2 regions of the Streptomyces sp. E-08 genome follow, and region 1 is predicted to be linked to the other one. Evidence: predicted binding sites of a transcription regulator. Region 1 holds the regulator's gene; the other holds the start of a gene.
The links. The regulator HspR, encoded in region 1, represses chaperone genes until heat shock. The targets are predictions, from matches to a motif close to TTGAGNNNNNNNNNCTCAA.
Positions count from the first base shown of each region.

Region 2: the regulator HspR is predicted to act here: its motif matches at 4,272-4,290, upstream of lon (endopeptidase La).

Region 1 covers NZ_CP183971.1:4,061,892-4,068,295, forward strand. Annotated here, with positions in the region: gene clpB (ATP-dependent chaperone ClpB) at 1-997, opposite strand, end outside; gene ACN9MM_RS18530 (pyridoxamine 5'-phosphate oxidase family protein) at 1,120-1,524, shown strand; gene ACN9MM_RS18535 ((2Fe-2S)-binding protein) at 1,683-2,000, opposite strand; gene ACN9MM_RS18540 (hypothetical protein) at 2,009-2,224, opposite strand; gene ACN9MM_RS18545 (helix-turn-helix transcriptional regulator) at 2,357-3,337, shown strand; gene ACN9MM_RS18550 (heat shock protein transcriptional repressor HspR) at 3,396-3,836, opposite strand; gene dnaJ (molecular chaperone DnaJ) at 3,841-5,019, opposite strand; gene grpE (nucleotide exchange factor GrpE) at 5,053-5,685, opposite strand; gene dnaK (molecular chaperone DnaK) at 5,682-6,404, opposite strand, start outside.
Region 2 covers NZ_CP183971.1:5,705,754-5,712,157, reverse strand. Annotated here, with positions in the region: gene ACN9MM_RS26515 (lytic polysaccharide monooxygenase auxiliary activity family 9 protein) at 153-1,040, shown strand; gene ACN9MM_RS26510 (DUF4240 domain-containing protein) at 1,146-1,739, opposite strand; gene lon (endopeptidase La) at 1,838-4,249, opposite strand; gene ACN9MM_RS26500 (GNAT family N-acetyltransferase) at 4,381-5,028, shown strand; gene ACN9MM_RS26495 (hypothetical protein) at 5,166-5,699, shown strand; gene ACN9MM_RS26490 (RNA polymerase sigma factor) at 5,776-6,369, shown strand; gene ACN9MM_RS26485 (zf-HC2 domain-containing protein) at 6,366-6,404, shown strand, end outside.

The sequences.
Region 1 (6,404 bases):
GCTCCAGGGCGGGGTCCTTCTCGATCCGCTCGCGGTACTCGTCGAGGGTGGTCGCGCCGACCATGCGGAGCTCGCCGCGGGCCAGCATCGGCTTCAGCATGTTGCCGGCGTCCATGGCGGAGTCGCCGCCGGCGCCCGCGCCGACGACCGTGTGCAGCTCGTCGATGAAGGTGATGATCTGGCCGTCGCTCGCCTTGATCTCGGAGAGGACGGTCTTCAGTCGCTCCTCGAACTCGCCGCGGTACTTCGCGCCGGCGACCATCGCGCCGAGGTCGAGCGAGACGAGCCGCTTGTTCTTCAGGGACTCGGGGACGTCGCCCTTCACGATCCGCTGGGCGAGGCCCTCGACGACGGCGGTCTTGCCGACGCCGGGCTCGCCGATGAGGACCGGGTTGTTCTTGGTGCGGCGGGACAGCACCTGGACCACGCGGCGGATCTCGTGGTCGCGGCCGATGACCGGGTCCAGCTTGCCCTCGCGCGCGGCGGCGGTGAAGTCCGTGCCGAACTTCTCCAGCGCCTTGTACTGCCCCTCCGGGTCGGGTGTGGTCACCCGGCGTCCTCCCCTGCTCTTCTCGAACGCGTCGAGCAGCTTCTTCGCGCTCGCGCCCTGCGCGTCGAGGATCTCACCGGCCGGGCCGCCCTTGGCCGCGATCGACGCGAGCAGGTGCTCGGTCGACAGGAAGTCGTCGCCGAGCTCCTTCGCGCGCCGGTCGGCGTCGGCGATCACGGCGAGGAAGTCACGGCTGGGCTGCGGGGGCGCGACCGTGGACCCGGTGACGCTCGGCAGGGCGGCGAGCAGCCGCTCCGCGCCGGCGCGGACGGCGGCCTGGTCGGCGCCGACGGCGGCCAGCAGATCGACGATGTTCTCGTTGTCCTGACCGGCCAGGAGGGCCAGCAGCAGGTGGGCGGGGGTCAGGTCGGCGTGCCCCTCGGACACGGCGCGGCTGCTCGCCGCGTTGATCGCGTCCCGGCTCCTGTTGGTCAGTTCGGCGTCCACGTGCGGTGCTCCTCCTGAGTTCTCGTGGGCTCTCTCCTTCTATGACTTCTCCAGGGTACACAAAGTTGAGTCCGATCGGCTCAAGGTATCGGAGGGAGGTCGTCCCCGGGTAGTTTCCGGGCATGGCCACAGACCCCAGGAACCCGTCCGACTCGTACCTGAGCTTCTGGCGCGAGTACCACATGTGCACCCTGACCACCCCGCGCCCGGACGGCACTCCGCACGTCGTCGCGGTCGGCGTCACGTACGACCCCGAGGGCGGGTACGCGCGCGTGATCACCAACAAGAACAGCCGGAAGGTCGCCAACGTCCTGGCGGCGGGCGCGGAGGGCGCGCGGGTCGCGGTCTGCCAGGTCGACAAGGGGCGCTGGGCCACCCTGGAGGGCGTCGCCCGCGTCCGCACGGAGGCCGAGACGGTCGCGGACGCCGTCGCCCGCTACGCGGAGCGCTACGGCCGCACGCCGGCCCCGAACCCGGACCGGGTCGTCATCGAGATCGCCCTCACCCGGGCGATGGGCCGCGCCTGAGCGCGGAGGCGGGAGCGCCGCGCCCGAGCGCGGAGACGGGAAGGCCGCGCCCGAGCGCGGAAACGGGAAAGCACAGCGGCGCCATCGCGTTTCAGGTCCGCGATGGCGCCGCTGTGTGGGGGAAGTGCCGGAGCGATCTACAACGACGGGGGAATCGCTCAGGCACTGCGGGGGGTGGCGGTGATGGTCTCGGGTTCGATCAGCTGGTGGTCCCGCTGGTCGAGGTTGACGAAGATCATGCCGTACCGGATGGCACAGCGGATGGGCTGTGGAGCGCCTCGGGGGCGGCGCAGACAGCGGTACGCACGGACGTCCTCGTCCTGCTCTCGGGCGACGACGATCGGCTCTCCGAAGAGCGTGACCTTCAGCGAGTCACCACGGTGGGGGATGGCCGTGGCGAGATCGACGAAGTGCCAGCCGGAGCGATAGGCCGAGGCCATCTCACGGCGGAACCTGGGGTCATCGGGAACATTCATGCGCCCGTCTAGCTCCAGCCGGGGTCCTGCGCGGGGGCCACGCTCCAGCCCGGGTCACCGAGGAGCGCGGGGCCGGCGAGGTGCCAGCCCGGGTCGAGCGGAGCGGCCTGCACCTGCTCCGTGTCCGAGTGCCAGCCCGGATCCGGAACCACTCCCACCGCGCCCACTGTGGCGGCCGCGATGAAGGCGACTCCGGCCGCCGCGCGTATGAGCTTCTTCATCATCACCGAGCAACCTCACTTGAAGGCAACGTCTCTTTCCAACCCCCGCGACTAAGACGATGGCTTACTCTCTGCGCCTGCACCACCAAACCCAGGCATCATGTTCCTGAGATGCAGGAGCCTGGGGGTGTACATATGCGGAAACAAGCGGACGAAACAGGTCACCCTCATTCGCACGCCGAACTGTGCGAAGCGGGCGGCGAGCTGTATGCGGCCGCTCTGCGGACCGGGCGAATACCCCGGTCAGAGGCGGTCGGGACGCCGTGCCTCCTCGACCTGTCCCTGCTCCACCCCGACCCCGACGACGCCCAGTGGCTCCGCCCGGTTCCCCCCTCCGCGGCCCTCGCCCAGCTGCTCCAGCCGATCGAACGGGAAATACTCGACCGCCGTCGGCGCACCGTCGCCCTGTCGGACGCTTTCGAGCCGTTCATGGCCATCAGCGCCCACGACTCACCCACCACACACGCCATCACCGTCCTCGAGGGCATCGACCGCATCAACTCGACCCTCGACCGCGTCGTGGCCAACTGCCGCCACGAGCTCCTCACCGTCCAGCCGGGCGGCGGCCGCCCCGCCCAGGCCCTCAGCGAGGCCCTGGACCGCGTCTCCCCGCTCCTCGGCCGCGGCATCAGCATGCGCACGCTCTACCAGCACACCGCGCGCCACACCGAGCTCACGCTGACCTACCTGGAGCACGTCGGCCCCGAGGTCCAGGTGCGCACCCTCGAAGAGATCATCGACCGGCTGATCATCGTCGACCGCGAGGTCGCCTTCATCCCGGCCCGCAGCGACCGCCAGGTCGCCCTGGAACTGCGCCACCCCGGCCTGGTCGCGTACCTCTGCGGCGTCTTCGACCAGTTCTGGCAGCTGGCCGTGCCGATACGGGAGGAGATCCCGTACGACATCAAGACCGACGGCATCGGCGGCGTGCAGCGCTCCATCGCCAGGCTCCTCGTCGAGGGACACGTCGACGAGGCCATCGCCCGCCGGCTCGGCATGAACGTGCGGACCTGCCGGGCGCACATCGCCAAACTCGCCGCCGCCCTCGGCAGCGGCAGCCGGGCGCAGCTCGGCTATCTGATCGCCCAGTCCGGCATCCTCGAACGGGACAACTGAAAGAGGCCCCCTCCCTGAGGGAGGGGGCCTCTTCCGGACATCGTGCGATGGTGAAGGGCTACTCGCCGCGCTTCGGGCGCCACACCACGAGGGCGCTCGCCTGCTGCACGTCGGTGTACGGCACCAGGTCCCTGCGGTACGAGGCGTGCACCTGGGCCTCGCGCTGGCGCAGCGTCGCCGCCGCGCCCTCGACCGCCGCCGACAGCTCGGCCACCCGGGCCTGGAGCGCCACGACCTGGTTCTCCAGTTCGATGATGCGCTTGATCCCGGCCAGGTTGATGCCCTCGTCCTGCGACAGCTGCTGCACCTGACGGAGCAGCTCGATGTCACGGGCCGAGTAGCGCCGGCCGCGGCCCGCCGTGCGGTCCGGGGAGACCAGACCGAGGCGGTCGTACTGCCGGAGGGTCTGCGGGTGCAGACCGGAGAGCTGGGCCGCCACCGAGATGACGTACACCGGCGACTCGTCGGTCAGTTCGTACGGATTGCGTCGGCGCTCCATCTGCTCAAGCTCCCTTCGCCGCCTGGAACAGCTCGGCCCGCGGGTCCTCCGAGGCGGTCGCCTCGCGGAAGGTCTCCAGGGCCTCGCGTGCCTTGTCGTCCAGATCCTTCGGCACGGCCACCTCGACCGTGACGAGGAGGTCTCCGCGCGTGCCGTCCTTGCGGACCGCGCCCTTGCCCCGGGCGCGCATGGTCCGGCCGTTCGGGGTGCCCGCGGGCAGCTTGAGGGTGACCGCGGGGCCGCCGAGGGTCGGCACCTTGATCTCGCCGCCGAGCGCCGCCTCCGAGAAGGAGACCGGCACCGTGACGGTGAGGTTGTCGTCCTTGCGGCCGAAGACCGGGTGGTCGTCGACGTGCACGACGACGTACAGGTCGCCGTTCTGCCCGCCGCGCTCGCCCGGCGCTCCCTTGCCGCGGAGACGGATCTTCTGGTTGTCGCTGACGCCCGCGGGGATGCGGACCTGCATGGTGCGGGAGGACTTGGCCCGGCCGCTGCCCTTGCAGACCTCGCAGGGGTTCTCGGCGATGAGGCCGCGGCCCTTGCAGTCCACGCAGGGGTCGGTGAGCGAGAAGCCGCCGCCGCTGCCGCGCGATACCTGCCCGGTGCCGACGCAGGTCGGGCACACCCGGGGCGTGCCGTTCTTGTCGCCGGTGCCCGAGCACGCCGTGCACGGCTGCTGGCTGGACATCCGCAGCGGTACGGTCGCGCCCTCGATGGCCTCGGTGAAGCTGAGCGTCACCTCGGACTCGATGTCCTGGCCGCGCCGCGGCTGGGTGCGGGTGCCCGCTCCCCCGCCGCGGTTGAACAGGCCGCCGAAGACGTCGCCGATGCCGCCGCCGCCCCCGAAGCCGCCGCCCGCCCCGCCCTGGGCGCCTCCGAAGAGGTCGCCCAGGTCGAAGTTGAACGAGCCGCCGCCTCCGGGGCCGCCGGCCCTGAAGCCGCCGTTCCCGAAGAGGGCGCGGGCGTCGTCGTACTCCTTGCGCTTCTTGGCGTCGCCGAGGACGTCGTTCGCCTCGGAGATCTCCTTGAAGCGCGCCTCGGCGGTCGCGTCACCCTTGTTGGCGTCCGGATGGTTCTCGCGGGCGAGCTTCCGGTACGCCTTCTTGATCTCGGCCTCGGTGGCGTCCTTGGGGACGCCGAGAACCTTGTAGTAGTCCTTCTCGACGAAGTCCTTCGTGCTCATCGACGTCCCTCCTCCCGCGTACGGGTACGGCTGTTACTCGCTGTCCTGCTCGGACGTGTCGGGGTCACCCGACTCCTCGGCCTTGCCCTGGGCCCCGGGCTGGGGCTCGGCGACGGCCACGCGGGCGGGCCGGATGGTCCGCTCGCCGATCCGGTACCCCGGCTGCAGGATCGCCACGCAGGTCGTCTCGGTGACGTCCGGCGCGTACGAGTGCATCAGGGCCTCGTGGATCGTCGGGTCGAAGGGCTCGCCCTCCTTGCCGAACTGCTGCAGACCCATCTTGGCGACGACGGTCTCCAGCGATTCGGCCACCGACTTGAACCCGCCCACGAGCTCGCCGTGGTCCCGGGCCCGGCCGACGTCGTCGAGCACGGGGAGGAGCTCGGCCAGGAGGCTCGCGACGGCGATCTCCTTGACCGTGACCCGGTCCCGCTCCACGCGGCGGCGGTAGTTCTGGTACTCGGCCTGGAGCCGCTGGAGGTCCGCGGTGCGCTCGGCGAGCGCGGTACGGGCCTGGTCCAGCTGCGCCAGCAGGGCTACGTCCGTAGCGTCCCCGGCCGGGGCCGTCGAGTCCTCTTCGGACTCGACGGCCTCGGCGGCGTCGTCAGCGGTGGCGCCGGAGGGGACGTCGGGCTTCTCCTCGAAGCCCGGGGTCTCCTCGGTCACGCCTGGCCGCCCTTCGGCTTCTCGTCGTCCACGATCTCGGCGTCGACGACGTCGTCGTCCTGGGCCTGGGCCTGACCGGCGTCTCCGCCGGCGGCCTGGGCGCCCTGGGCGTCGGCGTACAGCGCCTGGCCGAGCTTCTGCGAGACGGCCGCGACCTTCTCGGTGGCGGTGCGGATCTCGGCGGTGTCCTCGCCCTTGAGCTTCTCCTTCAGCTCGACGAGCGCGGCCTCGACCTCGGCCTTGACGTCACCGGGGAGCTTGTCCTCGTTGTCCTTGATGAACTTCTCCGTCTGGTAGACGAGCTGCTCACCCTGGTTGCGGGACTCGGCGGCCTCGCGGCGACGGTGGTCCTCGTCCGCGTACTGCTCGGCCTCCTGGCGCATGCGGTCGACCTCGTCCTTCGGCAGCGAGGAGCCGCCGGTGACGGTCATCTTCTGCTCCTTGCCCGTGCCCAGGTCCTTCGCGGTCACGTGCATGATGCCGTTGGCGTCGATGTCGAAGGCGACCTCGATCTGCGGGACGCCACGCGGGGCCGGCGGCAGACCGGTCAGCTCGAACATGCCGAGCTTCTTGTTGTACGCCGCGATCTCGCGCTCGCCCTGGTAGACCTGGATCTGCACGGACGGCTGGTTGTCCTCGGCCGTCGTGAAGATCTCGGACCGCTTGGTCGGGATCGTGGTGTTGCGCTCGATGAGCTTGGTCATGATGCCGCCCTTGGT
Region 2 (6,404 bases), 1.6 Mb from region 1:
GGAGGCCGCTTCGGCTTTTTCCACCCACCCCCTTGCCCATTGGTATGGACCAATGCGAGGCTTCCTCCGCCGGTCGCCCGGATTTCAACTTCCGTGCGCCCCACGCGCGTTGCTCGTCCCGTACTCCCCCACGCACGAGAGAGAGCCCCCGCATGCCCTCCTACCGCCGCACCACCGCCGTCGCCGCCTCCGCCCTGTCAGCAGCCGCCCTCGTCGGCCTCACCCCCACCGCGGCCGGTGCCCACGGGGCCGTCTTCAACCCCGTGAGCCGGGTGGCGGCCTGCTACGCCGAGGGCCCCGAGACGCCCAAGTCGCAGGTGTGCAAGGACCTCGTCGCCGACTCCGGCACCCAGCCGCTCTACGACTGGAACGAGGTCAACATCGCCAACGCCGCCGGACAGCACCAGGCCCTGATCCCGGACGGCAAGCTCTGCTCGGCCAACCGCGAGAAGTACCGGGCCCTGGACTGGGCGCGCACCGACTGGCCCTCGACGGCCGTGGCCGCCGGCTCCTTCGACTTCAAGGTCCGGGTGACGGCCGCGCACTCGGGCACGATGACGGTCTACATCACCAAGGCGGGCTTCGACCCGACCAAGCCCCTGAAGTGGTCGGACCTGGACACGACCCCCGTCGCCGTCTACAACACCACCCGCACCGCGACGGACGGCTACTACAACTTCACGGGCAACCTCCCGGCCCGCACCGGGCGCCACATCGTCTACAAGGTGTGGCAGCGCAACGACAGCCCCGAGGCCTTCTACAGCTGCTCGGACGTCACCTTCGGCGGTGCGGCGACGGGGACCCAGGCCCAGAAGCAGGCCCAGGCCCCGACCGAGGCCAAGATCGCGGCGGGCGCCTCGCTCTCCACCGTGAGCCACGCGGGCCACGGCGGCGACGAGCAGCCCCCGGCGCTCTCCGCCGAGACGGCCGAGGCCCCCTCCTCGCCGCTCCCGACGGCCCTCGCCGCCGCGGGCGCCCTCGCCGCCTTCGCCGGAGGCAGCCTGCTCCTGAGCCGCCGCCGGAACTCCTCCGCTTCCTGACGCCCAGGCGTCCTGTCGATCAGGCCGGGCTCACGACGCCCGGCACCGCGCCCCGATCCGGCCCGATCGACAAGACGCCCCTCGGGCCACGGACCCCTCCGGCTGCTACGTGCCGGAGGCGGCGGGCGGGAAGAGGGCGGTGAGCCGGGGTATCGCCAACCCCTCCGGCCGGGACCCCCGGGACTCCTCGTCCTCTTCCCACTCCCCCGCAGCCTCCGCGGCGTCCTCCGCCTCCTCCACGGCGTCGAGGAACTCCTCGCCGTCGTCGCCCTCCTGGCCCGTCAGCTCGTCCCACGCGTCCTGGGCGACGTAGTCGAGCTCCTCCCACTCGGGCCACTCGTCGTCGTCCCACGCGTCGTGGTGCCGGCCCACGAGCGCCCGCACGCCGGGCACGTCGGCCAGCGCGTCCGGGTCGGCGAGGACCGACTCGTACACCTTCCGTCCCTGGCCCACCAGCCACAGGGTGAAGTAGTGGAAGCCGTCGTCCGTGCAGTCGCCGCCCTCGATCCTGTCCGCCGCCTTCCACAGCGCGCGCGTGTCGGCGATCTCGCACGCCCTCTCCAGACGCACCTGGAACTCCACGCTCTCGGCCGCAGGACGCCGGACCAGATCCGCCCGCAGCCACTCCAGCCGCTCGTCCCGGTCACCGGGACGGCGGCTCAACTCGTCGATGAGAGCCCAGAAGGCGTCTTCGTTCATGCGTACGAGCATGCCAGCCCGCAGTGACATCCGGGTACCGGGATACGGCACGCCGGAGCGGGGTGCCCGGACGGCACCCCGCTCCGGCGTACGGGGAGTTACGCGGCCACGTCCACCGGCACCACCGCCGGGGCGAGCGCGATCTCCAGGACCTGGCGGACGTCCGTCACCGGGTGGACCTCCAGCTTCTCCAGGATCTCGGCCGGGACGTCGTCCAGGTCGGCCTCGTTCCGCTTGGGGATCACGACCGTCGTGATGCCCGCCCGGTGCGCGGCGAGCAGCTTCTGCTTCACGCCGCCGATCGGCAGCACGCGGCCGGTGAGGGAGACCTCGCCGGTCATGGCCACGTCCGTGCGGACGAGCCGGCCGCTCAGCAGGGAGGCGAGGGCGGTCGTCATGGTGACGCCCGCGCTCGGCCCGTCCTTGGGCACCGCGCCCGCCGGGAAGTGGATGTGCACACCCCGGTCCTTGAGTCCGGTGACGGGCAGTTCCAGCTCCGCGCCGTGCGAGCGGAGGAAGGAGAGCGCGATCTGCGCCGACTCCTTCATCACGTCGCCCAGCTGACCGGTGAGGGTGAGACCGGCGGCGCCCGTCTCCGGGTCGGCGAGGGACGCCTCCACGAAGAGGACGTCACCGCCCGCGCCGGTCACGGCCAGGCCCGTGGCGACACCCGGCACGGCCGTCCGCCGCTCCGCCGGGTCCTGGGCCGACTCCGGCACGTGGTGCGGCCGCCCGATGAGCTCCCGCAGGCCGTCGGGACCGACGGTGAACGGCAGCTCGCGGTCGCCCAGTTCGTGCTGGGCCGCGACCTTCCGCAGCAGCCGGGCGATCGCCCGCTCCAGGGTGCGGACGCCGGCCTCGCGGGTGTACTCGCCGGCCAGCTTCCGCAGCGCGGACTCCTCCAGGACGACCTCGCCCGCCTCCAGACCGGCCCGTTCCAGCTGGCGCGGGAGCAGGTGGTCACGGGCGATGACGACCTTCTCGTCCTCCGTGTAGCCGTCGAGGCGCACCAGCTCCATGCGGTCGAGGAGCGCCTCGGGGATGGCTTCGAGGACGTTGGCGGTGGCCAGGAAGACGACGTCGGAGAGGTCGAGTTCGACCTCCAGGTAGTGGTCGCGGAAGGTGTGGTTCTGCGCCGGGTCGAGGACTTCGAGGAGAGCCGCCGCGGGGTCGCCGCGGAAGTCGGAGCCGACCTTGTCGATCTCGTCGAGCAGGACCACCGGGTTCATCGACCCGGCCTCCTTGACGGCGCGGACGATCCGGCCGGGCAGGGCGCCGACGTAGGTCCGCCGGTGGCCGCGGATCTCCGCCTCGTCGCGTACGCCGCCGAGGGCGACGCGGACGAACTTCCGGCCCATCGCGTGGGCGACGGACTCGCCGAGGGAGGTCTTGCCGACGCCGGGCGGGCCGACGAGGGCGAGGACGGCTCCGCCGCGGCGGCCGCCGACCACGCCGAGGCCGCGGTCGGAGCGGCGCTTGCGCACCGCCAGGTACTCGGTGATCCGTTCCTTCACGTCGTCGAGGCCGGCGTGCTCGGCGTCCAGGACCGCGCGGGCGCCCCGGATGTCGTACCGGTCCTCGGTCCGCTCGTTCCACGGCAGTTCGAGGACGGTGTCCAGCCAGGTGCGGATCCAGGAGCCCTCCGGGGACTGGTCGCTGGACCGCTCCAGCTTCTCGACCTCCTTGAGGGCGGCCTCGCGCACCTTCTCGGGGAGGTCGGCGGCCTCCACGCGGGCGCGGTAGTCGTCGGACTCGTCGCCCTCGGACTCGCCGTTGAGGTCGCGGAGCTCCTTGCGGACGGCTTCGAGCTGGCGGCGGAGCAGGAACTCGCGCTGCTGCTTGTCGACGCCCTCCTGGACGTCCTTGGCGATGGTCTCGGCGACGTCCTGCTCGGCGAGGTGCTCGCGGAGCTGGGCGGTGGCGAGCTTGAGGCGGGCGACCGGGTCGGCGGTCTCCAGGAGTTCGACCTTCTGCTCGACGCTGAGGAAGGGCGAGTACCCGGAGTTGTCGGCGAGGCTGCCGACGCCGTCGATCTGCTGGACGCGGTCGACGACCTGCCAGGCGCCGCGCTTCTTGAGCCAGCTGGTGGCCAGCGCCTTGTACTCCTTGACCAGTTCGGTCACGGAGCCGGGCAGCGGGTCGGGCAGGGTCTCCTCGACGGTGCTGCCCTCGACCCAGAGGGCGGCTCCGGGGCCGGTGGTGCCGGCGCCGATGCGGACGCGGCCGAGGCCGCGGATGAGCGCGCCGGGGTCGCCGTCGGACAGGCGGCCGACCTGCTCGACGATGCCCAGGACGCCGGTGCCGGCGTAGGTTCCGTCGACCCGCGGCACGAGGAGCACGCGGGGCTTGCCCGCTCCGGTGCGGGCGGCGGCCTGGGCGGCCTCGACGGCGGCCCGTACGTCGTTGTCGGACAGGTCCAGCGGCACCACCATTCCGGGCAGCACGACCTCGTCGTCGAGCGGCAGCACAGGCAGAGTGAGCGGCACAGACGCCATGGACTCAGAAGCCATGATCTCCCCTTCGGCAGTCAAGTTGAGCTATACGCACTCAATGCTTGTGAGCCCGAGGATGTTCCCGGACGTTCGTTCGCTCTGAGCGATCACCCTCGCACGCGCCCGCGTGCAGCCGATGTAATGCCTGGATGGATATAGGAGCCATTACAGATGCCTGGGTGGCGGGCTGGACCGTCTCCCGGGGCACCCCGCCCGCCGTCGCCGAACCCTGGGGCTACCGGATCGACGTCGGCCTGCCCCGGCACGTCGTGCGCCACGTCCTGCCCACCCCCGACGCGGCCTCCGTCGGCGCGCTCTGCGCCCGGCTGACCGCGCCGTACAGCTGGCTCAAGGTCATGGCGGGGCCGGAGGAGGCCGGGTCCTGGATCACCGAGGGGTGGACCGTCCCCGACGACCCGGGCTTCATGATGGTCAAACCGCTGGACCCCGGCGCCCGCCCCGCGCCGCCCGAGGGGTACGCCCGGACCACCGAGGTCGAGGACGGCGTCGTCCGGGTACGGATCCTCGCGCCGGACGGCACCCTCGCCGCCCGCGGCCAGATCGCCCCGACCGGCTCCACCGCCGTCGCCGACCAGATCGAGACCGACCCCGCGCACCGGCGCCGCGGCCTCGGCGCGAACGTCATGCGCACCCTGGAGGCCGCCGCCGCCCAGGCGGGCGCCGTGACCGGCGTCCTCGCCGCCACCACGGACGGCCTCGCCCTCTACGACTCGCTGGACTGGCGCTACCGGGGACCGCTCACGGGCATCGTCCGCACCGGTCCGGCGGGCCGCTGACGACCGAGGGCCACTGACGGCCACACGCCGGCCGACGGCCCCCGGCCCCGGCCGAACCGGCGCCCCGAGGGCCCCCGCCGGGTGGAATCCCGGCCTTCCGGCTGCGCGCGGGACCCCGGAGGGGGCATGCTCGACCCATGGTGCGAGGCGTACGGAGGACGGGGACGTGGTGCGGCGCCCTGCTGCTGGCAGGGGCCCTGGTGGGCGGCGTGAGCGGCTGCGGCCCCGGGGTGCCGCCCGCGCCCGGCGGGCCGCCGTCGAGCACGAGCGCGCCCGCCGTGCCGAGCCCCACGACGGAGCCGGGCACACCGGTGGCGGACCCGCAGCCCGGTGAGGTCCTCGTCGAGGTGGTCGTCAACGGCGGCTTCGCCGGCGTCCGCAACCAGCTCGTCGTCCACTACGACGGTTCCTGGACCAGCCGCTCGGGCACCAAGCCTCCGCGCACCGGCAGGCAGACCCCCGCCGAGGCCGCCGAACTGCGGGCGGCCCTGGAGGACCCCGCGTACGCCCTGGTCCCGGAGCGCCCGACGGGCAGTCCGATCGCGGACGGCTTCCAGTACTACGTGACCTACCGTCACCACCTGGTCGTCGCGGGCGACGGCGAGCGCCCGCCCGCCCTCCAGCGCGTCTTCGCCGCCCTCCCGGAGGGCGGCCCCCCGACAGGCCGGTGAGCCCGCGCACCCCGTGCGCGCGGGTGATCCCGGGGGCGCGTGAACCGGGAGACGGTCTCCCGGCGATAGAGAGGGCGTGAGACTGTCGCGCCCCGCAGGGGGAGGCCCCTCCGGGGGCGACGAGGACGACGACGCGGCGCTGCTGCGCGCGGTCGCCCGGGGGGACACCGAGGCACTGGCCGTGCTCTACGACCGGCACGCCGGCTGGCTGTACGCGCGGCTGGCCCGGCGCTGCCCGGACGAGGAGACCGTACGGGAGGTCCTCCAGGACACCTTCGTCACCGTGTGGCGCTCGGCCGGCGGCCACCGCGGCCGGGGCGAGGCCGGCGGCTGGCTCTGGGTCATCGCCGCACGCCGCCTGGTGGACGCGCGGCGGGCCGGCGCCCGGGCCGAACGGGCCGCGGCCCACCCGGTACCGCCCGCCCCCGCGCCCTCCGCCGAGGACCGGGTGCTCGCGGGCCTGGAGTACGGGGAGGTCGGCGCCGCCCTCGACCGGATCTCGCCGGAACTCGCCGAGGTCCTGCGGGCCACCGTCGTCGACGGGCTCACCACCCGCGAGACCGCCAGGCTGCTCGGCATACCCGAGGGCACCGTCAAGACCCGCGCCCTGCGCGCCCGCCGTGAACTCCGCGCCGCGCTCGGCCCGCACCCCCTGGGAGGCACCGCATGACGGCCCCCTGGCACGTCTCCGGCACCCTGGCCCAC